3 regions of the Streptomyces sp. NPDC107581 genome follow, and region 2 is predicted to be linked to each of the others. Evidence: riboswitches for the same ligand, from Rfam matches in the RefSeq annotation. Region 2 holds a riboswitch; each other region holds the start of a gene.
The links. Region 2 has a riboswitch for cyclic di-AMP ahead of ACZ7P3_RS03925 (M23 family metallopeptidase). Riboswitches for the same ligand answer to the same signal wherever they lie in the genome.
Positions count from the first base shown of each region.

Region 1: another riboswitch for cyclic di-AMP. It lies ahead of ACZ7P3_RS20545 (transglycosylase SLT domain-containing protein); the one in region 2 lies ahead of ACZ7P3_RS03925 (M23 family metallopeptidase).
Region 3: another riboswitch for cyclic di-AMP. It lies ahead of ACZ7P3_RS05560 (M23 family metallopeptidase); the one in region 2 lies ahead of ACZ7P3_RS03925 (M23 family metallopeptidase).

Region 1 is NZ_JBVKBH010000007.1:354,810-359,358, reverse strand. It holds gene ACZ7P3_RS20555 (FAD-dependent oxidoreductase) at 1-974, shown strand, start outside; gene ACZ7P3_RS20550 (HAD family hydrolase) at 1,486-2,298, shown strand; gene ACZ7P3_RS20545 (transglycosylase SLT domain-containing protein) at 2,333-2,821, opposite strand; cyclic di-AMP (ydaO/yuaA leader) riboswitch at 2,826-3,023, opposite strand; gene ACZ7P3_RS20540 (polyprenyl synthetase family protein) at 3,555-4,549, shown strand, end outside.
Region 2 is NZ_JBVKBH010000001.1:838,499-843,047, forward strand. It holds tRNA gene ACZ7P3_RS03915 (tRNA-Met) at 15-88, shown strand; gene ACZ7P3_RS03920 (PP2C family protein-serine/threonine phosphatase) at 312-1,508, shown strand; cyclic di-AMP (ydaO/yuaA leader) riboswitch at 1,743-1,909, shown strand; gene ACZ7P3_RS03925 (M23 family metallopeptidase) at 1,919-2,956, shown strand; gene ACZ7P3_RS03930 (aldo/keto reductase) at 3,189-4,145, shown strand; gene ACZ7P3_RS03935 (PrsW family intramembrane metalloprotease) at 4,305-4,549, opposite strand, start outside.
Region 3 is NZ_JBVKBH010000002.1:449,223-453,771, reverse strand. It holds gene ACZ7P3_RS05565 (alpha-galactosidase) at 1-1,329, shown strand, start outside; cyclic di-AMP (ydaO/yuaA leader) riboswitch at 1,631-1,798, shown strand; gene ACZ7P3_RS05560 (M23 family metallopeptidase) at 1,801-2,760, shown strand; gene ACZ7P3_RS05555 (SGNH/GDSL hydrolase family protein) at 3,022-3,807, shown strand; gene ACZ7P3_RS05550 (TetR/AcrR family transcriptional regulator) at 4,015-4,549, opposite strand, start outside.

The DNA of each region.
Region 1 (4,549 bases), on a different contig from region 2:
GGCTGGTCACCGACGAGGACATCATCCCGGCGGAGACCTTCGTCGCCTACGGCGAGTGGTTCCAGCAGAAGCTGCTGCCCGAACTGGAGCGGGTCCGCGTCGTCTCCGTCGACCGGGACAAGAGCGGCGGGTTCGAACTCAAGCTGGACTCGGGAGAGTTGTTCACCGCCCGCGCGGTCGTGGTCGCCACCGGCCTGTCGGGATTCGCCCACTTCCCGGCGGAGCTGGCGGGAGCGGCGGCCGACGGACCCGCACCCACCGGGCCGGTCTCCCACAGCTCCCAGCACCACGACCTCACCCGCTTCGCCGGCAAGGAGCTGATCGTCGTCGGCGCCGGCCAGTCCGCACTGGAGACGGCGGCGCTCGCCGCCGAGGCCGGAGCCCAGGTGCGCGTGGTCTCGCGCGGCCGCGGCCGGGTCGCTTTCGGGGCCCCGCCCTGGGACCAGCCGAAGCTGCGCCCCGAGTCCCCCTTCGGCCGTGCCTGGTCCCTGTGGGCGCTCAGCTACTACCCGCAGCCGTACCGCTTCCTGCCCGCCCGGACCCGCCACTACCTGGTCCGCCGGGTCCTCGGCCCGCTCGGCGCCTGGTGGCTGCGCGACCGCTTCGAGGACAAGGTCCAGGTCCAGGAGGTCGAGCGGGTGCTGGGCGCCGAGGCCCAGGACGGCACCCCGGTCCTCACCGTCCGCACGCACGGCGGACCCGTCGAGCAGCTGCCCGCCGACCACGTCATCGCGGCCACCGGCTACCGGGTGAACATCGCCGCGATGGACTTCCTCGGCCACGAACTGCGCACCCGCCTCGCGGTGAGCAGGGGCGCCCCCAGGCTCGGCGCCGGCTATGTCTCCTCGGTCCCCGGTCTGTACTTCACCGGCCTTCCGGCGGCGTCCTCCTACGGCCCGGTGATGCGCTTCGTCTGCGGCACGGAGTTCGCCTCGCCGCGCCTGGCCCAGCACCTGGCGGCGGCGCACCGCTGAGACCGGCGGGCAGCACATCACCGAACGGGTGACGGTCGTCGTCCAGGCGCCGGATGCGGAAGAGGAGGGCGTGGACGGGGGAGGACGTGGATCCCCGGTCCCCGCCGGCCGGGGAAGACCAACGGCTGCAGCGCCTGTGTGCACGCCGCGCGGTCGGCCCGCGCGGGGCCGGTGCGAGCGAGGAGCGGATCGCGGCCGTCTGCGCCCGGCCCGAGGCGCCCCGGTTCTCCGGGGCCGCGCGGGCGGCGCCGCAGCCGACCGAGCGGGTCACGCGGCGCGCCGACCGCTCCGAGGTGCGGTGCCGCACGCCCTGTGGGCTGAAGCGGCCGGTTGCTTCGGCGAGGCGAGAAGCAGCTCTCCGCGCGGATGCTCACCATCCCGCTCACCGCCAGGCCCGACCGTATCAACACCGCCATCAGGGAGCCCGCAGGCACCACTTGGGGGTGAGAAGCGCACAAGTCGGCGGACAACAGGGTGAGTCGGCGGGGTGCGCTGTCCGTATTCTCTGATCATGGCTGCACCCCCCGCATACGCACTGATCGCCACTGACCTGGACGGGACACTGCTGCGTGGTGACGACACCGTCTCGGACCGGTCGCTCGCCGCGCTCACGAGGGCGGCAGGGGCCGGCGCCCGGCATCTGGTGGTGACGGGCCGCCCGGCCCCCCGGGTGCGGCCCCTGCTGGACGGCCTCGGGTGCACGGGGCTCGCGGTCTGCGGGCAGGGCGCGCAGGTCTACGACGCCGGAGCCGGTCGTCTGCTGTGGTCGGTGCGCCTCGACCGGGAGCTCGCCGAGACCGCGCTCGGCAAGATCGAGGCCGAGGTGGGGCAGGTCTACGCGGCCGTCGACCAGGACGGGGTGGACGGCCTCACGCTGATCGAGCCGGGGTATCTGATGCCGCACCCGACCCTGCCCGCCGTGCGGGTCGGCCGGCGCGACGACCTGTGGTGCGAGCCCATCAGCAAGGTGCTGCTGCGCCATCACGCCCTGTCCGACGACGAGTTGGCGACGATCGCGCGCTCGGTGGTGGGCTCGCTGGCGACGGTCACGATGTCGGGGCCGGGGACCGTGGAACTCCAGCCGTGCGGTGTCACCAAGGCGACGGGGCTGGCGCTGGCGGCCGACCACCTGGGGATCGCCGCCGGCCGGGCCCTGGCCTTCGGCGACATGCCCAATGACATCCCCATGTTCGACTGGGCCGCGCACGGTGTCGCCATGGCCAATGCCCACCCGGAACTCAAGGCGGTCGCCGACGAGGTCACCCTGTCGAACGAGGACGACGGCATTGCCGTCGTCCTCGAAAGACTGTTCCCGACCGACTGACCGGGATATCAGTAGGGCCCGCCGCGGACGCTCGTCAGTAGGCGCCGTTGACGTTGTCGATCGACCCGTAGCGCGCGGCCGCGTAGTTGCAGGCGGCGGTGATGTTCGCGACCGGGTCGTAGATGTCGAAGGACGTTCCGGCCACGTGGTAGGTGTTGAACGTCGGGTCGATGACCTGGAGCAGGCCCTTGGACGGGATGCCCTTGGCGGCGTTGGAGTCCCAGAGGTTGATGGCGTTCGGGTTGCCCGAGGACTCGCGGATGATGTTGCGGTGGATGCCGTTGTAGGTGCCCGGGATCTTCTTCTCGGCCATGATCGCGAGCGACTCGTGGATCCAGCCGTCGAGGTTGTTCGGGTACCCGGCGAGCGTGGTGGACGGCGTGGTGGCCGTGGGGGTGGCTGCGGAGGCGTCGGCCGCGCCGATGAGCGGCAGGGCGAGGACCGCGGCGCCGGTGCCGGCGACGGTGAGCGTGCGGATGAGGCGGTTGGTGCGAATGCGGAGGTGCTGAGCGGCAGCAGGCATGGCGATGTCCTCTCCGTCGCCTACGAGGTGAGCTGTCGGGTTCGGGCGCGGGGAGTTGCCCGGCCGGACCTCCGGGGAGGCCTGGCTTCACCCCTAGCCGTTCCGGTGACGACATGTGCGTCTGCAACATGTGCCGCCCGGTCCAGCGGCTTACCTGGGTCCCCCGCTCCTGCCGTACGAATGAGTTCGTCGATGGGTGGTGTCAGACGCGGCAGGATTCGGCGTTCGCCTGACAGGCCCGGAAGCTATGCGAGAGCACATGTCCGGAACAAGTAGTGGATTCACACAACGTGCCAGTTGACCTTGGTCTGTCCCGTATGGGGTACTTGATCCTTTGCTGTTGCCAACGCTCAACTGGCCGGTGCCGCAAGGGGGAACGGTGGTGGTGCCGGGTGGCTGGATATGTCGGCCCGCGTGACCCAACTCACGAAATAGCAAACTGCATCAAATAGGACATGAGGGATTAGAGGGATTAGCTGACTGTGACACGGAAGGAGTAATTTGCTCACGGCCCGGTTCGCGACAAATCGGACGAGTTCCTGTTAAGTCAATGCATGTCTGTCGTTATCAGATGATCAAGAACATACCGGCCGTGATCCGATACCGCCCGGGCTGGACCGGTGGGCGCTATCGGTGATCGAAACAGGACCGGATACGCTGACTTGAGTGATGGCAGCGACCTATCGACAAACCGTGTAACCGCCAGCAGACACCAGCAGACAGGAGACCCCTCGTGACCGTCGTCGGGCCGTTCGGGCTGAGCGTGCGGGACCAGGCTCTGGAAGCCGATGTCCAGGCCGGATTGGCGGCTGTCGAGGAAGGCTTGCTCGAAGCCACCAAGAGCGAGGTCCCGTTCATCACGGGGGCCGCGCAGCACCTCGTACGGGCCGGTGGGAAGCGGTTCCGGCCGCTGCTCGTGATGCTCGCGGCACAGTTCGGCGATCCGTACGCGCCGGGCGTCGTACCGTCTGCCGTCGTCGTGGAGCTGACCCATCTGGCCACGCTGTACCACGACGACGTCATGGACGAGGCGGCCGTGCGGCGCGGTGTGGACAGCGCCAACACGCGCTGGGGCAACTCCGTCGCGGTCCTGACCGGCGACTTCCTCTTCGCCCGTGCCTCCCAGATCCTCGCCGACCTCGGCCCCGAGGCGGTCCGGGTGCAGGCCCTCGCGTTCGAGCGGCTGGTCACCGGGCAGATCCTGGAGACCGCGGGTCCCTCGGACGGCCGCGACCCGGTCGAGCACTATCTGGACGTGCTCGGCGGCAAGACGGGATCGCTGGTGGCGGTCTCCTGCCGGTTCGGCGCGATGATGTCCGGCGCCGACGAGACGGTCGTCGACGTGCTCACCCAGTACGGCGAGCGGCTCGGGGTCGCCTTCCAGCTCGCCGACGACGTCCTGGACATCGCCTCCGACTCGCGCGAGTCCGGCAAGACCCCGGGAACCGACCTGCGCGAGGGCATCCCGACGCTGCCCGTGCTCCGGCTGCGCGAGCGCGCCGCACGCCTCGGCCTGCCCGAGGACCTCGCCCTGTGCGAGCTGCTGGACTCCGACCTCAGCGACGACGCCCGGCTCGCCGAGGCGCTCACCGCCCTGCGGGCGCACCCCGCGCTGGAGCAGGCCCGCCGGGACACCGTCCGGTACGCGGAGGAGGCGCGGTCCGTGCTGGCCCCGCTGCCGGAGTGCGACTCCAAGGCGGCGCTGATCGAGCTGTGCGACGCGGTGGT
Region 2 (4,549 bases):
TAGAGACACAACGACGCGGGGTGGAGCAGCTCGGTAGCTCGCTGGGCTCATAACCCAGAGGTCGCAGGTTCAAATCCTGTCCCCGCTACTGAAGGCTCAGGGCCGGAATCCAGCAATGGATTCCGGCCCTGAGTGTTTTCCCGAGCTTTCCGGTGTGGCCCCGTGTTTCCCCCGGCCGTTCCCGCAGCGCGGCCTTCCCGGATTACCAAGTGGTGTACATCACAGTCGGTCATCCGCTCGGTCCACAGCAGTCGCCCGCCGTTTTTCCTCCCGCCACGCTGGGCGTACGTCAAGAACACGGGAGACGAGCAGTGCGCCCTGGTGAGGTGGAGGAGGAGAGCCCGTATGCCAGGGCAGGCGGCAGGCTCCCCGGAGACCCCGTCCCGGACCCCGGTCCGGGCGGACGTCCCGCGCCCCGCCCGCCGGCACGGCGCCGCGGCCGCCGCCCGACCCCGCGCACCCTGGCCCGCGCCCTGCCCGCACTGCTGATCGGCGGCGGGATCCTGTACGACTTCCTCACCCCGCGCGCCTTCACCGCAGTCCCCTTCTTCACCGCCGCCCCGCTGATCGCCGCGCCGCTGTCCTCGCTGCGCACCACGGTGCTCACGGGCCTCGCCGCCCTGGCCGCCACCGTCGCCGTACACGCCCGGTACGGCCTGCACCCGGACGCGAGCACCTTCACCGAGGTGTTCACGGTGGCCACGGTCGCCGTGCTGGCCGCCGCCATCAACCAGGTCGTGCGCCTGGGCGACCAGCGGCTGGCCTCCGCCCGGGAGATCGCCGAGGCCGCCCAGCGGGCCGTGCTGCCCGAACCTGCCGCCCGCATCGCCGGCTTCGACATCGCGGCCCGCTACGAGGCCGCCCAGCAGGACGCCTTCATCGGCGGCGACCTGTACGCGGTGCAGGACAGCCCCTACGGCGTACGGCTGGTCGTCGGGGACGTGCGCGGCAAGGGCATCGGGGCGGTCGCCGCCGTCGCCGTGGTGATCGGGGCGTTCCGGGAGGCCGCCGAGCAGGAGGCCACGCTGGAGGCGGTGGCCGAGCGGCTGGAGCGGGCCCTGGCCCGTGAGGGCACGCGGCGGGAGGGGCTCGACGCCTTCGAGGGCTTCACGACCGCCGTCCTCGCCGAACTCCCGCACGGCGAAGGGGTCGTACGGATCGTCAACCGCGGCCATCCGCCGCCGCTCCTGCTGCACGACGACGGCACCCTGCGCGTCCTGGACGGGTATGAGCCCGCGCTGCCGCTCGGCATGAGCGACCTGGGCCGGTGGCCCGACCGTGCGATCGAGTACGGCTTCCCGGAGGGCGCCGTCCTGCTGCTCCACACCGACGGTCTGTCCGAGGCCCGCGACGCCCACGGCCGCTTCTACGATCCCGCCCGGCGGCTCGCCGGGCGCCGCTGCCTCGACCCGGGTGCCCTGCTGGGGCGGCTGGCCGTGGAGGTGCGCCGGCACTCCGGGGGCGGGATGACGGACGACATGGCGCTGCTGGCCGTACGAAGGCCCTGAGCGCAGTCACCGACGGTGAGCGGACGGAAGCCCTCCGCATAACATCTGAGTCACCATCAAAACGTCTGTCACTCCTGAACATCGGTCAACTAGTCCGTTTTCCACCGGTCGTAGCCCGTACGTCCTGGTCGAAGAACGTTAATGATCAAGCCGAACGGCTTGGAATCTCACAGGTGGGTCTATTAACGTTCGATAACGCAGCGCGGTCGTCCCAGCCGTCACCCGAGACGGCTCCGTGCGCACGCGCCGAATCCTGCAAGGGAACCGGGGAACCACCACCTTGGGGTGAATCACGCGGATGCCGTCGTGAACTGCTTGAGTCCACGACCGGTATACGCGCGTAGGAGACCTTCCTGCTCCGAACCCGTCAGCTAACCCGGTAGGCGGAGGAAGGAAAGGAGTACGCCCGCGTGGCGTCCAACCGGCCTGCCCCAGAAGCCCCGTTCGTCCCGGCTCAGCGCGAGACCGAGTCCTTCGGCTACGGCGACCACCGCACCGAAGAGGGCCCCTGGGAGGAGTGGAATCCCACCGAGGACTCCATCCGCCCCGTACGCGGCCGGCACCGCGTCGCCAAGCAGCGCGGCGGCGGACTCGCCCGCAGCTCCACCGTGCTCGGCGTCGGCGTCATAGCCGCCGTCGGCGCGGGCGGCATGGCCAGCGCCCACACCGGCAAGCCGCCGGTGTCCCTCTCCATGCCCGACCTGCCCTCCGTCGGCTCGCTGTTCGACGACTCCTCCGCCTCCGACGCACACAAGGCCACCACGGCCTCGCTCAGCCACGTCGGCACGGCCTCCGCCGACAGCGACGAGGACGGCAACGCGGGCGAGGCCCTGCGCAACCGGATCATGGCGCAGGCCGAGCAGCAGCAGAGCAAGGCCGACAGCAAGGCCACCGCGGCCGTCCTCGCCGCCGCCGAGAAGCAGACCGCCGACGCGGCCGCCAAGGCGGAGAAGGCAGCCGCCGCCAAGGCCGCCGACGCCAAGGAGAAGGCGCAGGCCGACGCCAAGAAGAAGGCCGAGGAGGAGCGCCTGGCCGAGCTGGCCAAGCAGTACACCCTGCCGGTCGTCTCGTACACGATCACCGGCACCTTCGGCCAGCCCGGCTCGATGTGGTCCTCCGGCTACCACACCGGCCTGGACTTCGCCGCACCCACGGGCACCCTCATCAAGGCCATCCACGGCGGCACCATCACCGAGGCGGGCTGGGCCGGCGCCTACGGCTACCGCACCATCCTCACCCTGGACGACGGCACCGAGCTGTGGTTCTGCCACCAGTCCTCGATCAACGTCAAGGTCGGCCAGAAGGTCGGCACCGGCGATGTGATCGGCCGCGTCGGCGCCACCGGCAACGTCACCGGCCCGCACGTCCACCTGGAGGTCCACCCGGGCGGCCAGCCCACCGGCATCGACCCGATGGCGTGGCTGCACGGCAAGGGCCTCACCCCCTGACCGACGGCGCCCCGCGCCCCACCGTCCCCTCATCCGGTCCCCGGCAGCCCTGACGTCAAGGCTGCCGGTCGCGCGCCCACACGTCGTCCGCAGCGACCGCTCACACGCCGTTCGCAGCGATCGCTCACACGTCGTCCGCAGCGATCGCTCACACGTCGTCCGCAGTGACCGCTCATACATCGTTCGCGGCAGTCGAGGAATGTGCGGGGCGGACGTGATCGTTGATCGGGGCATGACCCGCTCCCATGCCTCTCTGCGCCCACTGGGCTCCTCCGACCTCCAGGTCTTCCCGCTGGCCCTCGGCGGCAACGTCTTCGGCTGGACCGCGGACGAGGAGGCCTCCTTCGCCGTCCTCGACGCCTACACCGCCGCCGGCGGCAACTTCATCGACACCGCCGACACCTACTCGGCGTGGGCCGAGGGCAACAAGGGCGGCGAGTCCGAGACGATCATCGGCAAGTGGATCAAGGCCCGCGGCAACCGCTCCGACGTCGTCGTCGCCACCAAGGTCAGCCAGCACCCGGAGTACCGGGGCCTGTCCGCGGCGAACATCAAGGCCGCCGCCGACGCCTCCCTGCGCCGCCTGGGCACCGACCACATCGACCTCTACTACACCCACTACGACAAGCCCGAGGTCCCGGTCGAGGAGATCATCGGAGCCCTCGACGAGCTGGTGAAGGCGGGCAAGGTCCGGCACATCGCCGCCTCCAACATCACCCCCGAGCGGCTCCAGGCCTCCCTGGACTTCTCCGAGCGCGAGGGCCTGGCCCGGTACGTCGCCCTCCAGCCGCACTACAACCTGGTCTCCCGCGAGACCTACGAGGGCCCGCTCCAGGACCTCGCCGCCCGAGAGGGCCTCGCGGCCGTCCCCTACTACGCCCTCGCCTCCGGCTTCCTCACCGGCAAGTACCGCCCCGGTGCGACGGTCGACAGCGCCCGCGCCGGCTCGGCCGCCAGGCACCTCGGATCCGAACGAGGCCGGCGGGTCCTCGCGGTGCTGGACGAGATCGCCGCCGCCCACGGGGCCCCCGTGGCCACGGTCGCCCTCGCCTGGCTGGCCGCCCGGCCCACGGTGGCGGCACCGATCGCCTCGGCACGGACACCGGAACAGCTTCCGGCCCTGCTGGGCGTGGCCGAGCTGCGGCTGACCGAGGAAGAAGAGAAGAGGCTGACCGAGGCATCGGCCTGACCGCAGCCCCCTCAGCACGGGTGCGGGCCCGCCCCGCTCCTCACCGCCCCCGGTCGCTTGCGGCAGCCGCTGGTCCAGCCCGCTGGTCCAGCCGCAACGGCGATCGGCCACCGCGGAGCGTTCCGGCGGTGCCGTGCTGGCTGTCCGTAGCCGATCCGGTTACGACCGATACGGGTTGTACGCGGGATGGGGCGCCGCCGGACAGCCGTACCAGTAGGCCGCCGGTGCCCCGTACGGCGGCTGGGCCGGCGCGGTGGCCCGTGCCGCGTGATCGAGCGCCGGCCGGGCCACCTCCCGGCGCCTCCACAGCTCGCCGAGCAGTTCCCGTTCCCGTACGGCGAAGTCGGCTCCGGCCCGCCCGCGCCGCGCCCGCTGCCGCAGGAACGCCAGCGAGGTGGCGTACG
Region 3 (4,549 bases), on a different contig from region 2:
GGTCTGCTGCTCCTGCAGCCGGGGGAGTCGTACACCACCCCCGTCTTCGCGGGCCTGTGGAGCGACGGCGGCTTCGGCGGGGCCAGCCGCGCCTGGCACGCCTACCAGCGGGTGCATGTCGTCCCGGGCGCGGAGCAGGACCGGCCGGTGCTGTTCAACTCCTGGGAGGCGACCAACTTCGACATCTCCGAGGAGCAGCAGGCCGCCCTCGCGCGGCGGGCCGCCGGGATCGGCGTCGAGCTGTTCGTCGTGGACGACGGCTGGTTCGGCGCCCGCACCAGCGACCACGCCGGACTCGGCGACTGGACACCCAACCCCGACCGCTTCCCGCGCGGCCTCAAGCCCCTCGCCGACCGGGTGCACGAGCTCGGCATGCAGTTCGGCATCTGGGTCGAGCCCGAGATGGTCAACCCGGACAGCGACCTCTACCGCGCCCACCCCGACTGGGTGCAGTACCGACCGGGACGGAAGCGGACGGAATTTCGCCACCAGCTCGTCCTCAATCTCGCCCGCGAGGACGTCCAGGAGTATCTCTGGGAGCAGCTGGACACCCTTCTGTCCAGCGCCCCGATCGACTATGTGAAGTGGGACTTCAACCGCTGCTTCACCGACGCCGGCTGGCCCGGGGAGCCGTACCCGCAGCGCCTGTGGGTCGACCACGTCCGCGCCCTGTACGCCCTGCTGGACCGGCTGCGCGCCGCCCACCCCCAGGTGGCCTTCGAGTCCTGCTCGGGCGGCGGCGGCAGGATCGACCTCGGCGTGCTCGGCCGTACCGACCAGGTGTGGACCTCCGACAACACCGACCCGCTCGACCGGCTCGCCATCCAGCACGGATTCAGTCAGATCCATCCCGCGCGGGTCATGGCGGCCTGGGTCACCGACAGCCCGAACACACAGCTCAACGGGCGGGCCAGCTCGCTGCGGTTCCGCTTCGTCAGCTCGATGGCCGGGGTGCTCGGAGTCGGCGGCGACCTCACCGAGTGGGCCGCGGAGGAACTGGCCGAGGCCCGGGAGTGGGTGGCTCTCTACAAGGAGATCCGCCCGGTCGTCCAGCGCGGCGACCTCTACCGGCTGCGGCCCCCGGCGGGCGGCCTGAGCGCCGTCCAGTACGTCCTCGGGGGCGAGACCGTGGTCCTCGCCTGCCTCCAGGCGCAGCATTACGGCGAACCGGTACCGGCGGTGCGGCTGCGCGGTCTCGACCCGACCGCATCGTATGAATGTCGTGAAACGGGAGAAATCCACCGCGGGGCCGTTCTCCTGCACCACGGGCTGCGCACCGGACTGCGGGGCGACCTGGATGCGACGGCTCTCCGGCTGCGCCGCATCTGAATCGTCTGTCCGAATTGATGCTTTCATTCCAACTCGGTCTGGAATGGGAAGGTGTGGCGAGTCGGCGCGTGAGGAGCGTCATATCCGTGACCGTGTGTCGCGGGTCATGTCCACGTAATTCTCATGTGTGTGCGGGAAATTGAAAGAGGACTGGAAAGGGGAATTCACGGAGGGTGACCGGGAATTCCCGAATTCGATCAGCTGGGACGGGGACGCCGGGAACCAGCTGCTTGTCCGGGTGCGTCCTGCTCGCTTACGTTCGCCATCAATCCGGACGGAACGCCGAATCCTGCCGCCGCCCGGAGTCCCCACACCCATGACCCGTGCACGGCAGGAGCGGGGGACCCACCAGGTACGACAGCCTGTCCCGGTCTCCGCGACAGGCTTGGGGTGCAGCCGCGCACCGCGCGGCCGGACAGCTCCAGTCCGAACCCGACAGCTCACCTCGCAGGCGCCGGAGAGGAATGCTCCATGCCCGCGAAGGGTAAGCACCGACGCCCGAAGACCCGGCGTTTCACCCGCTCGATCGCCGTCGCCGGAACCGGTGGCGCCGCGCTGGCTCTGCCGCTCATGGGGGCCGCCGGAGCGCACGCGGCGACCTCGCAGTCCGTTTCCGGAAAGGCCGTGCAGTCCCTTCCGAACGTGGAAAAGGCGGCCGCGAAGTCGGCCGGCGCGCAGCAGAATTCGGGCGTACGCGTCTACACGGTGAAGTCCGGCGACTGGCTCGCGAAGATCGCCGACGAGCAGAACGTCGGCGGCGGCTGGCACCGGCTCTACGCGGACAACCGGCAGGCCGTCGGTGAGAACCCCTCACTGATCCACCCGGGTCTGAAGCTGTCGCTCGGCGGGAAGGCCGCCCCGGCCCACGCCGAGCCCGCACGGCCCTCGCGGACGCCGCAGCCCCCGAAGTCCACGCAGACTCCGCAGCCTTCGGGCTACGGCTCGCAGGCCCCCGGGTCCGACGCCTCCGCGCACCCGTCCCAGGCCGGCCGGACCTCCGGGCCCGCCGCCACCCCCGACACCGGTTACACCCTTCCGGTCACCGGCGCCACCGTCGGCACCGGCTACCACGTGGCCGGCAGCATGTGGTCCAGCGGCTACCACACGGGCGTCGACTTCGTCGTCCCGACCGGCACCCCCGTCAAGGCCGTCGCCGCCGGCACCGTCGTCTCCGCCGGGTGGGGCGGCGCCTACGGCAACCAGGTCGTCATCAAGCTGAACGACGGCTACTACGCCCAGTACGCCCACCTCTCCCAGCTCTCCGTCTCGGCCGGCCAGACCGTGACCGAGGGCCAGCAGCTGGGCCTGTCCGGTGCAACCGGCAACGTGACCGGCCCGCACCTGCACTTCGAGATCCGCACCACGCCGAACTACGGCTCGGACGTGGACCCGGTCGGCTACCTCCGCTCGCACGGCGTCGCTGTCGGCTGAGCCACCGGCGACTCCCGCACCACCACCTGCCTGACACGCAGCCGAAGGCCGGACCCGGTCCCCGGGTCCGGCCTTCGGTGTCGCATACGCTCGGCTCGGACCGTCAACGCCTGTGACCAGGGCCTTATTCCAGGGTTGGCCGACTATTTAGAAGTGTCTTATCTCACCGTTCGTCAACCCCGTATTACGGTCGCGTAGGTCACATCCGAAGGTGAATCATGGTCCGACGTGGCAGACGATTCGAAGAGTGACAACACATCAGTGATCGGGTCGTACGTGGCGGTGGGGGACAGCTTCACCGAGGGCGTCGGCGACCCCGGGCCCGACGGGGCATTCGTCGGCTGGGCCGACCGGTTCGCGGTACTGCTCGCCGACCGGAGACCCGAGGGCGACTTCGTGTACACGAACCTGGCGGTGCGCGGAAAGCTGCTCGACCAGATCGTGGCCGACCAGCTCCCGAAGGCCGCCGAACTGGCCCCGGACCTGGTTTCCTTCTGCGCGGGCGGCAACGACATCATCCGGCCCGGCACCGACCCGGACGAGGTGGCCGAGCGCTTCGAGCGGGCCGTGGCCCAGCTCACCGAGGCGGTCGGCACCGTGCTGGTGACGACCGGCTTCGACACCCGTGGCGTCCCCTTGCTCAAGCATCTGCGCGGCAAGATCGCCACCTACAACGGGCACGTGCGCGCCATCGCCGACCGGTACGGCTGTCCCGTGCTCGACCTGTGGTCCCTCAAGTCCGTTCAGGACCGCAGGGCCTGGGACGACGACCGGCTGCACCTCTCGCCCGAGGGGCACACGCGCGTAGCGCTCAGGGCGGGCCAGGCCCTGGGCCTGCAGATCCCGGCCGACCCGGAGCAGTCCTGGCCGCCGCTCCCGGTCCGGGGCACCCTGGAGATCCGCCGTGACGACGTCCACTGGGCCCGCGAGTACCTCGTGCCGTGGATCGGCCGCCGGCTGCGCGGCGAGTCCTCCGGGGACCATGTGACGGCGAAGGGCACCCTGTCGCCGGACGACATCAAGATGCGGATCGCATCGGTGGCCTGAGGGCCCGCACGCGTGCCCCGTACCGCAGGCTCAGCGGTGCGGGGCACACGGGTGCGCCCACCCCGGTCCACGCACCGCCCGGATCTGCACACCGCCCCGGCACGCTGACCGCCTCGGCACGCTGACCGGTCCGGCAGGCTGAACGCCTCGGCAGGCTCACCGAGCCGGCAGGCCGACCGGCCCGGCACGCTGACCGCCCCGGCAGGCTCACCGCCCTGGTGCGGTCGACGCCTCCCGCTCCAGACCGAGTTCCCGGGCCAGGGCGTCGTCCACCCATACCTGCGCCCGCGCGCGCGGCACCGCGCCCGGATACGACGTCAGCTGCACGGCCAGCCCGTCCAGGAGCGCGGTCAGCCGCAGGGCCGCCCCCACCGGGTCGGCGCAGACGAACTCGCCCGCTGCCACGCCCTCCGCGATGACCTCGGTGATCGCCGCCTTCCACTGCTTGTCGAGGTCCCGGGTGACCTCCCGCAGGGCGGGTTCGCGCAGCGCGACCGCCCAGCCCTCGATCCACAGCCGCCAGCCCTTGGCCTGGCCCGTGGGCGCGTACCAGCGCACGGCCGCCCGCATCCGGCGCAGTGCGGACGTCCGCCGGCCCAGCAGCCCCCGCAGATGCGCCAGGTCGTCCTCGGCCGCGTGGGCGAACGCGGCGGCGACCAGCTTCTCCTTCGTCGAGAAGTGGTACAGAACCAGGGCGTTGCTCACACCGAGGGCGGAGGCCACGTCGGCGATCCTGACCGCC